3 regions of the Clostridium sp. JS66 genome follow, and region 3 is predicted to be linked to each of the others. Evidence: riboswitches for the same ligand, from Rfam matches in the RefSeq annotation. Region 3 holds a riboswitch; each other region holds the start of a gene.
The links. Region 3 has a riboswitch for thiamine pyrophosphate ahead of thiW (energy coupling factor transporter S component ThiW). Riboswitches for the same ligand answer to the same signal wherever they lie in the genome.

Region 1: linked by a shared signal. The riboswitch ahead of thiC (phosphomethylpyrimidine synthase ThiC) and the one ahead of thiW (energy coupling factor transporter S component ThiW) in region 3 are both predicted to bind thiamine pyrophosphate.
Region 2: linked by a shared signal. The riboswitch ahead of Q6H37_RS22155 (thiamine phosphate synthase) and the one ahead of thiW (energy coupling factor transporter S component ThiW) in region 3 are both predicted to bind thiamine pyrophosphate.

What each region holds. Positions count from the first base shown of each region.
Region 1 covers NZ_CP131467.1:4,882,007-4,885,279, reverse strand. Annotated here, with positions in the region: gene Q6H37_RS22485 (DegV family protein) at 165-1,049, opposite strand; TPP riboswitch at 1,316-1,422, shown strand; gene thiC (phosphomethylpyrimidine synthase ThiC) at 1,548-2,861, shown strand; gene Q6H37_RS22475 (ImmA/IrrE family metallo-endopeptidase) at 3,064-3,273, opposite strand, start outside.
Region 2 covers NZ_CP131467.1:4,813,904-4,817,176, reverse strand. Annotated here, with positions in the region: gene Q6H37_RS22160 (asparaginase) at 189-1,193, shown strand; TPP riboswitch at 1,324-1,432, shown strand; gene Q6H37_RS22155 (thiamine phosphate synthase) at 1,505-2,092, shown strand; tRNA gene Q6H37_RS22150 (tRNA-Ser) at 2,156-2,246, shown strand; gene Q6H37_RS22145 (aminotransferase class IV) at 2,332-3,087, opposite strand; gene pabB (aminodeoxychorismate synthase component I) at 3,105-3,273, opposite strand, start outside.
Region 3 covers NZ_CP131467.1:4,404,560-4,407,832, reverse strand. Annotated here, with positions in the region: gene Q6H37_RS20455 (HAMP domain-containing methyl-accepting chemotaxis protein) at 1-552, opposite strand, end outside; TPP riboswitch at 786-892, shown strand; gene thiW (energy coupling factor transporter S component ThiW) at 1,307-1,876, shown strand; gene thiM (hydroxyethylthiazole kinase) at 1,854-2,651, shown strand; gene Q6H37_RS20440 (helix-turn-helix transcriptional regulator) at 2,734-3,267, opposite strand.

The DNA.
Region 1 (3,273 bases), 480 kb from region 3:
GATAAGCACTGCTGCGCGCCTGGATAAGTTCTTCTAAGGCTCAGATGGGTAAAATACCTAAATGGTATTTTACGAGCTTTTGCTCAGGTAAGAGGGTATTCCTCAGAAGCAAACTCCACCTGAGTCTAAGAATCACTTGATTACCTGTACTTTATTTTAATATTTTAGTTTGCATGAATTTCTCTTTTTTTACCTAAAAAGAATAAAGCCAGAGCACCTGGACCTCCATAAGCACCAACTACAGGTCCAACATAATTTATAATTACATCCTTGATCTTAAACTTGTTTAAGATAAGTTTTTTCAGAGCTAAAGCATCTTCTATGCAATCACCATGGGAAATTGCTATAATTTGCTCTTCAGGATTTTCTATTCTTTCAATAAATTTTTCAAAAAGAGTAGATAAGGCTTTTTTTCTACCTCTGATTTTTCCTATAGGTAAAACTTTACCTATATTGCTTATAGTCAAGAATGGCTTTATATTTAATAGCATACCTACAAAAGCAGAAGTTGCAGATATTCTCCCGCCTCTTTTTAAATGATTAATATCATCTACAATAATATAGGTATTTAACTGGTGTTTAACGTTTTCTAAATAGTCCATAATTTCCTTTAAAGTTTTACCGGATTTCTGCATTTCATAAGCTTGTAAAACCATAATACCTTGTCCTAAAGAAGCTGTTAAAATATCAATTATATGAATATTTGAATCAGGATACTCTTCTTTTAACATATGCTTGGCTATATGAGCACCATTAGTAGTTCCACTTAAGCCGCTGGAAACTCCAATATAAAGTATATCTTTTTCAAGTTCTAAAATTTCTTTAAAAGAGTTATAAAAAGCATGGCTACTAGGTTGAGAAGTTTTTGGTATTTCACCTTTTCTCATATCTTCATAAAAGTCCTTAAAAGGATAACTTTCACCAAAATTGTCCAATACTTCCGTACCCTTACAATTACAAGTCAGACTGACATAAGGTATTTTTAAATTATTGATATAGCTTATTGGTAAATCACAGCAAGAATCTGTAATGATAATAAAATCTTTCATAAATACATTCCTCATAAATTTTATTTTTGTATAAAAAATTTGTCATAATTCATTTTATAATGTAATCCTTTAAAGTTCAATAGATAAGAGGAAAAATTAAGAATGATTAAATTTACAAAAATTCATTTTTAAGTATTTAAATACTACTCTATTAGATTAAAAAATATATAAAAATAAAATGATTAGGCCGAATTTAATTGTGTGAATTTAACAAAGCTGGAATATTGAAAAAATTAAACATATATGATATAATTTACATGAAAAATTAAATAATCTAGGGGGGCCTATGTTATAGGCTGAGATAGAACTGTTAGTTCTGACCCTCATACCTGATCTGGATAATTCCAGCGTAGGGAAGAGCTTTATATAGTTTTAAAATGCAACTTTATAAGGTTGCATTTTTTTATTTATATAAAGATGAATATGAGGGAGATGTAGAATCTCCTCCTTTTTTATTTAACATAGTTTTTGAAAAATATGTTAAGGGAGATGTTTTAAATGAATTACACAACACAAATGGATGCTGCTAAGAAAGGCATAATTACAAAAGAGATGGAGAGAGTAGCTGCTAAAGAAAACATGGAAACATCGCAACTAATGGAATTAGTTGCGCAGGGTGCAGTTGTAATACCAGCTAATAAAAATCATAATGCATTAGATCCAGAAGGTGTAGGACAAGGACTTAAAACTAAAATAAATGTAAATTTAGGAATTTCAAAGGATTGTAATTGTGTAGATGATGAATTAGAAAAAGTTAAGGTAGCTTTAGAAATGAAAGCAGAAGCCATAATGGATTTAAGCTGCTTTGGAAAAACTGAAGAATTCAGAACTAAATTAGTAGAAATGTCACCTGCTATGATAGGTACAGTGCCTATGTATGATGCAGTAGGATTTTACGACAAAGAATTAAAAGATATAACTGAAGAAGAACTTTTAGGAGTAATTGAAAAACATGCACAAAATGGTGTGGATTTTATGACTATTCATGCAGGCATAAATAGAGAAACTGCAGCAGTTTTTAAGAGAAATGAAAGACTTATGAACATAGTATCTAGGGGAGGAGCCTTGATATATGCATGGATGGAACTAAACGGAAAAGAAAATCCTTTTTACGAGTATTTTGATAAAGTCTTAGATATATGTGAAAAATACGATGTAACTATAAGTTTAGGAGATGCTTGCAGACCAGGTGCTATAAAAGATTCTACAGATGCTTCACAGATTAAGGAGCTTATGACTTTAGGAGAACTTGCAAAAAGAGCTTGGAAGAGAAATGTACAAGTTATGATAGAAGGGCCAGGACATATGAGTTTAGATGAAATAAAAGCAAATATGCAATTAGAAAAGAAATTGTGTCATAATGCGCCGTTTTATGTGCTAGGACCTTTAGTTACAGATATAGCTCCTGGTTATGATCATATTACATCAGCTATAGGAGGAGCAATAGCTGCATCTTCAGGAGCAGATTTCCTATGTTATGTAACTCCAGCAGAACATTTAAGGCTTCCAAACTTAGAAGATATGAAAGAAGGAATTATAGCCACTAAAATTGCAGCTCACGCAGGAGATATTGCCAAAGGAATAAAAGGTGCAAGAGACTGGGATAATGCTATGAGTAAGGCTAGAAGAGAACTTAATTGGGAAAAAATATTTGATTTGTCTATAGATCCAGAAAAGGCAAGAAGATATAGGGAAGAATCAAAACCAGAAGATGAACATACATGTACTATGTGTGGAAAAATGTGTGCTGTTAGAAACATGAACAAGGTTATGGAAGGAAAAAATTTAAATGTTTTAAGAGATGATGATTAGTGTGCGTGCATAAAAAAAGAAGATAAATTAAAATAGGTTTTAGAAATTTTTCAAATAAGCATTAGTGAAAATACTAATGCTTATTTAAATTACAATAAATTGTACATATGAAAATAAAATTACTATCAGAAATTAAATATAGAGTTGCATATATATTGAGAACATATAGATAGATGATAAGAGGTTGTATTATATAGAATACTTATTCAAAAAACTTATACATAATAAGTCTTTCAGGAACTCCAAAATAGCAACTTAGTTCATTTATAGACATAGTTCTAAGAGAATACATATCAATATCATTTTCATTAATTAATATTTCTGCAGCAAATTTATTAGCAGCATTTTCATATTTACCACGTGGAAATAAAGTAAATTCATGTATGTAATATGATGATTTACTTATATGCAA
Region 2 (3,273 bases), 410 kb from region 3:
AATCAATATATATAGTAATTGGATAATTATTTTCATTACTATTTTAATATATAAAATGCCTATCCTTAAACATTATTAGAAGCATATAAGGAATATTATTGGTAATATGTGAAACATTCTGAAATTTAGAGGAATAAGCTATATTATGAAGAATGTTAAATAATCCAATAAAATTAGGGGGGATAGGTGTGTCTGAAATACTTGTGAATGTAAAAAGAGGATCTATAGTAGAAAGCTTGCATAGAGGTGATATAGCTGTAGTTAATAATGACGGAAAACTTTTATATTCTATTGGAGATCCATACAAGGTTACTTATATGAGGTCAGCAGCAAAACCAATTCAAACTTTAAATGTAATCCTAAGTGGTGCAGCAGATAAATTTAAGTTTACAGATGAGGAAATTTCTATAATGTGTGCTTCCCATTATGGTGAAGATTTTCATAGAAAAACAGTTGAAGGCATAATGAAAAAAATAGGATTGTCTGTAAATGATCTTTTATGTGGAACTACGTTATCTTTAAATGAAGAGTATAAGAATCAGCTTATATGGGATCACGTAAAACTAAATCCTACAAATACTGATTGTTCAGGAAAACATGCAGGTATGCTTGCTGCATGTATTTGCAAGGGTTATGATGTAAAGGATTATAATTTGGAACAACATGTTATACAAAAAGAAATAAAAAAAGTAGTAGCAGAAATGTGTGGTATAGATGAGAAAAAAATATTTATAGGAACAGATGGATGTACGGTTCCAGTATATGGTATTCCTCTATATAATATGGCATTTGGATTTGCAAAGCTGGCCAATCCAAATAATTTGTCTATAGAATATAGAAATGCTGCCAACAGAGTATTTAAGGCTATGAATAATGCACCTGAAATGATAGCAGGTACTAATGGATTCTGTACAGAACTTATAAAAAATACTCATGGTAAGCTAATAGGTAAATTTGGAGCAGAAGCAGTTTATTGTATTGGAATAAAAAATATGAACATTGGTATAGCAGTAAAAATAGAAGATGGAAATAGTAGTAGAGCATTATATCCAGTAGTTATTCAATGCCTTGAAGATTTAAATGTTTTAGATGAAGAAGAGAAAAAGGCTTTAAATAAGTTTAAAATAATGAAAAATTTAAATAATGTAGGAAAAAGTGTTGGAGAAATAAAGCCTGTTTTTAATTTAAAATAACAGTATATATAAAAATAATTTTAACATCACTGGAAAATTGATGATTAGCACATAATAAGGCTAGATTTAAATGAAATTGACTTTATTTTAAGCTTATGGTAAATTGATGCTAAAATGTGTTGACAAATTAATATAAGTTAAGGGGAGTTCATAATAGTGGACTGAGAGTGGAATGATATTCATTATCTTCATAACCTGATTTGGGTAATAACGACATAGGGAGAAGAATTATAGATTTTAAGCACAAATTCTCTATGAATTTGTGCTTTTTACGTTTTGATATGATTTTAATAAAAGGTGGTGGATAAGCTTTGTTTAATTTAAAGGAAAATAAAAAAATATATGTAGTTACAAATAGGCATTTAATAGAGCAGAGCAGCAATCTGTGTGAAGTAATAGAAAAATGTGCATTTAAGGGTGCAGATGGTGTTATATTAAGGGAAAAAGATTTAGAGTATGAAGCGTTAAAACATTTAGGTGAAAAAATTAAAACTATAACAGGTGAATATAATATTCCTTTAATTATTAATGGAAATATTAAAGCAGCTCTAGATATAAATGCTTATGGATTTCATACAAGCTTTGAAAACTTTAAAAATATGAAAAGCAATGAAAGTATTTGTAAAAAAATTGTTGTGGGGGTATCTGTTCATAAAGTAGAAGAAGCAGTGGAAGCAGAAAAGCTTGGTGCAAGTTATTTATTGGCAGGTCATATATTTGAAACAGACTGTAAGTTGGGGTTAAAAGGAAGAGGAATAGAGTTTTTAGAAAAAATATGTGAAAGTGTTACTATACCAGTTATAGCCATAGGAGGAATAAATGAAGATAACATAAAAAAAGTTTTAAGTACTAAAGCTTATGGAGTGGCTATTATGTCTTCGGCTATGAAAATAGGATAAAAATTAAATTTAAAAAAGTGTTGACATTTAATCATATGGTTGTTATAATTATAAATGTTCTTTGGAAAGATGGTCGAGTTGGTTTAAGGCACCGGTCTTGAAAACCGGCGTACGGGTGACCGTACCTAGGGTTCGAATCCCTATCTTTCCGCCATAGAAAACACCTAATTATATTTTAAATATAGTTAGGTGTTTTTATTTTAAATTACTTAATAAAATAAGTTATAGGCTGCCTTGCTTTAATATTTATTTAAATGTTCTTTATAAACTTTTCTTATTTCCTCAATAATACTATAGTCGTTAAAATTTCTATTGCAAATATTAGAAACCTTCATTATTCCCATAAGGCTATTAGTTAAAAAAACACTATCTGCGGACATTAAATCCTCCTTGTTGAATTTACCTTCAGTAACATCAAAGTTATTTATTATAAACTTTCTTACTGTACCTTCAAGTAATCCACATTTTTTATGTGGAGTATATATTTTTTTGTTCTTGATAAAAAATACATTAGAGATACTTCCTTCAGTTAGCTTATTGTTGGTGTTGAAAAATAATACTTCATTATATCCTTCATTAATACATTTTTCGTGCTCTAGTATATTTTCTAAATAATTTAAAGATTTTAGATATGTAAGCTTAGAAAATTCATTTTTTTTAACAGAACTTATTTTAGCTTTAAATCCTTTATTATATTGTTCAACAGTATAATTATTTTTTTTAGTAGTAAATAATACATTTTTTTCTGTAACTACTAGCTTTAACACACAATTGCTGCAGTGAAGTTTTTTTACAGCATCTATAACTTCAGCTTCAGTAATTTTTTTATCTATTCCTATAATGGAAAGCCCATTATTTATCCTAAATAAATGATCCTCAAGAAAAATTGGTATATTATTTACAAGCATTGTTTCAAAAAGTCCTCTTCCAAAATAAAAACCACTATCTAAAAGTAAATTCTGATTTTTTGATATTTTGCCATTTAAAAGTATCATGAACTCAAATCTCCTTTTCATAGTACATTCATCAAAGCCTTAGCTTTATCCAATGTTTCATTATATTCAGACTCATTTTCGGATTCCCAGGTAATTCCTCCACCAACACCTAAATAAGCCTTTTCATCTTTTATAAGTATAGTTCTGATAACTATATTTAAGTCTGCATTACCATCAAAACCTAAA
Region 3 (3,273 bases):
GCTGTTTGCAACTTCTGAGTTTTCTTTTTGTTGTATTTGTTTTACTAATAAATCCATATTGTCAGTAGATTCTCTGTCAACACCTTTTACTAATGCATCAACAATTTTAAAACTTTGAAGGTTATTTTTATCATAACTTTGTATAGCTTGAGTGTATTTATTATGAAGTTCTTTATGGGAATTTGCTAGTTTGTCTACTAAAGCAGTATCCATGTTTTGTTTGGACATAGATTCTTTTAGTTTACTTAATCCTGTTTGGACAGTTTCGTCTTGTTTTAAAAATTCGCTATATGACTTATCAAAGGATTCTGGATCATTGCCTCTTAATAATGTATCCTTCCAATATTGAACTTGCTTTTTAAAGTCAACTTGTACAACTCTTGCATTATCAGTTAATGCAACATAATTGTTAATAGAATACATCTTATTATTGACCTTATCATTTTCATTTTTGAAGGAAATCCATGAAAAAGTTCCAATTCCAATTGTAAAAATAATTACGAAACATACTAGTAAAAATAGGGTTCTTCCAATATTTTGATTGTTTTTCATATGCTTTGTCTCCTTTAATTTTGTTTGATTATAATATATTTAAGTACATCCTTTGTTTTCCACATAAATGAATAACTTAAAGTTTTAGCACACCTGTTTATTATAGATTATCCTTATGGATTTTCCAAGTAATAAATAGTTATTTCATTTAAGAAATTATATAAGAAAGTAAACCTTTACTACGAATTACTTTTAATGGGTGTGTTGAAATTAGAAATGATATATGGTATAATTTCCTTAAAAAGGGGAGCTTGTTTAAGCAGGCTGAGAGGAAGTGTATGCTTCGACCCATAACTTGATTCGGATAATACCGACGTAAGGAAATATTTGATTTATGCTTTTATTATTTTGCAAGTGTAAATGGAATGTGCCTTATAGGTATATTCCATTTTTTATTTTTTTTAGGAGCAGAGGGGGAGCGCCCTAAGCTTTATATCAAAGGACAACTAAATAGCGAGGGAACTTGTGTTTCAAGGTGAGAGGAAGCTTTTGAGCTTCGACCGATCAATATCATGATTTCTAGTGACTAACAGCTCTAATACTCGCACTTTTCAAAGTGATAGTAAAGAGTGGGTTATGTCCTTGGATAAAGATTTTCAAGCATCAGATTGAATCTAACGCTTCATGTGATGTTAAGAAATCTATTTAAATCATATAGGGAATTGCTATTTAGTTACAATAAAATTATGCCTAAATGATGGTGTTTATTTCCTATATGGTTAGAAAATAAATATTATTATGGAGGTATTTTATTATGGAAAGAAACTCAAAACTATTAAAAAAACTTATGCTGGCAATGCTTATAGCAATGGGGGTTGTAATATCACCAATTCTTCGTATAGAAGGAATGTGCCCTATGTCTTCAGTTATAAATATTACATGTGCAGTTGTACTCGGACCTTGGTATGCACTACTTTGTGCTGTCTGCATTGGAATTATTAGAATGTTCCTTATGGGAATTCCACCTCTAGCTTTAACTGGTGCTGTTTTTGGTGCATTTTTGTCAGGACTTTTATACAGAGCATCTAAGAATACTTTGATTTTTGGAGTTTTAGGCGAAGTTATAGGAACTGGTATTATAGGAGCCATTGTTTCAGCACCTATTATGACATATTTTTGGGGTAAAAAAGGACTTTCATTAATGTTTTATGTTCCTTTATTCTTTACTGCTACAATTATAGGAGGAGCAATTGCTTTTATCTTCTTGGGAGCATTAAGTAAGAATGGGATGCTTATAAAGATTCAAAAGAGCTTGGGGGTAAAAGTTTATGACAAATCAACAGAGGTTAATAGAGAGATTATTGCAAATAAAACACAGTGTTAAAATCAATAAACCTCTTATTCATTGTATTACAAATCCAATTTCAATAAATGATTGTGCAAATGTAGTACTTGCTGTAGGTGCAAAACCTATTATGGCTGAACATCCTTTAGAGGTTTCAGAAATTACTTCTGTTTCTAAAGCATTGGGAGTTAATCTTGGAAATATAACAGATGCTCGAATGGAATCCATGATGATTTCAGGTAAAATAGCTTTTGAAAAGAAAATTCCTGAAATAATTGATCTTGTAGGTGTTGGCTGTAGTAATTTAAGATTAAACTACGCAAAAAAATTTATTTCAAAGTGTCGTCCAAGTGTTATTAAGGGCAATATGTCTGAAATAAAAGCAATTTGTGGTATAAAAAGTAATGCAAAGGGAATAGATGTAGGTGAAGGTGATGAAATAACATCTAAAAGCTTTGATGAAAATATAAAAATAATTAAGGAATTATCACTTAAAACTGGTGCTGTTATTGCAGCTACAGGGGTAGTAGATATAGTAGTAAATGGAGATGATGCTTATTTAATAAAAAATGGCTGCGAAATGCTTTCAATGGTAACGGGTACAGGATGTATGGTTACTGCACTTATAGCAAGTTATATTTCCTCATTAGATATATTAGGTGGTACTATTTTAGCAGTAGCACTTATGGGAATATGCGGGGAACTGTCACAGCATGTAAGTGGTATAGGAAGCTTTAGAACTGAACTTATAAATAATATATTTACAATTTCTGATGATACTATTGTAGAAAAAATAAAATGTAATTTCAAATAATATAAGGATCATAAAAAATTTCATATAAATATATTAATCATGAAAAATAAGACAGGGCTTAAATATCCTCCTGTCTTATTTTTTAAATTATTCCACTTAATCGTGCCATTTTTATTGCTGAAATCTTTCCACTAGCACCTAGTTTTTGGTATATATTTCGAAGATGTGTCCTTACAGTTTCCTGTGACATTCTAAGGTGTGATGCAACATCTTCTCTTTTTAAACCTTCAGCTATCAGTGAAAGCACTTCTATTTCTCTTGGAGATAGGCTGATTTTATCAAGCTTGTTTTTATTTAAACTTTCATTATACTGCTTTCCATAGTGTATTATTTTTTTCACATAGTCATTATTTGAATCATTATTTTCTATTATGTAGAGCATGTCCATAATATATGAGGCATTTTCAACAAAAGGCATTATAATATTATCTGCTTGTGCACTTAAAATTACTTTTTCAAGTGCAGATACACCTTTTTCTATACCATATAGATGATACAGAGCTACAGCTTTAAAAATACCATTGTGTATAAAACCCAATTGATTGCTGAAGATGGAAAAGTGTTCAACAAAACTTTCTGAAAGCATTTCTAAATTTATATAATTGCCAGACAACATGACAGC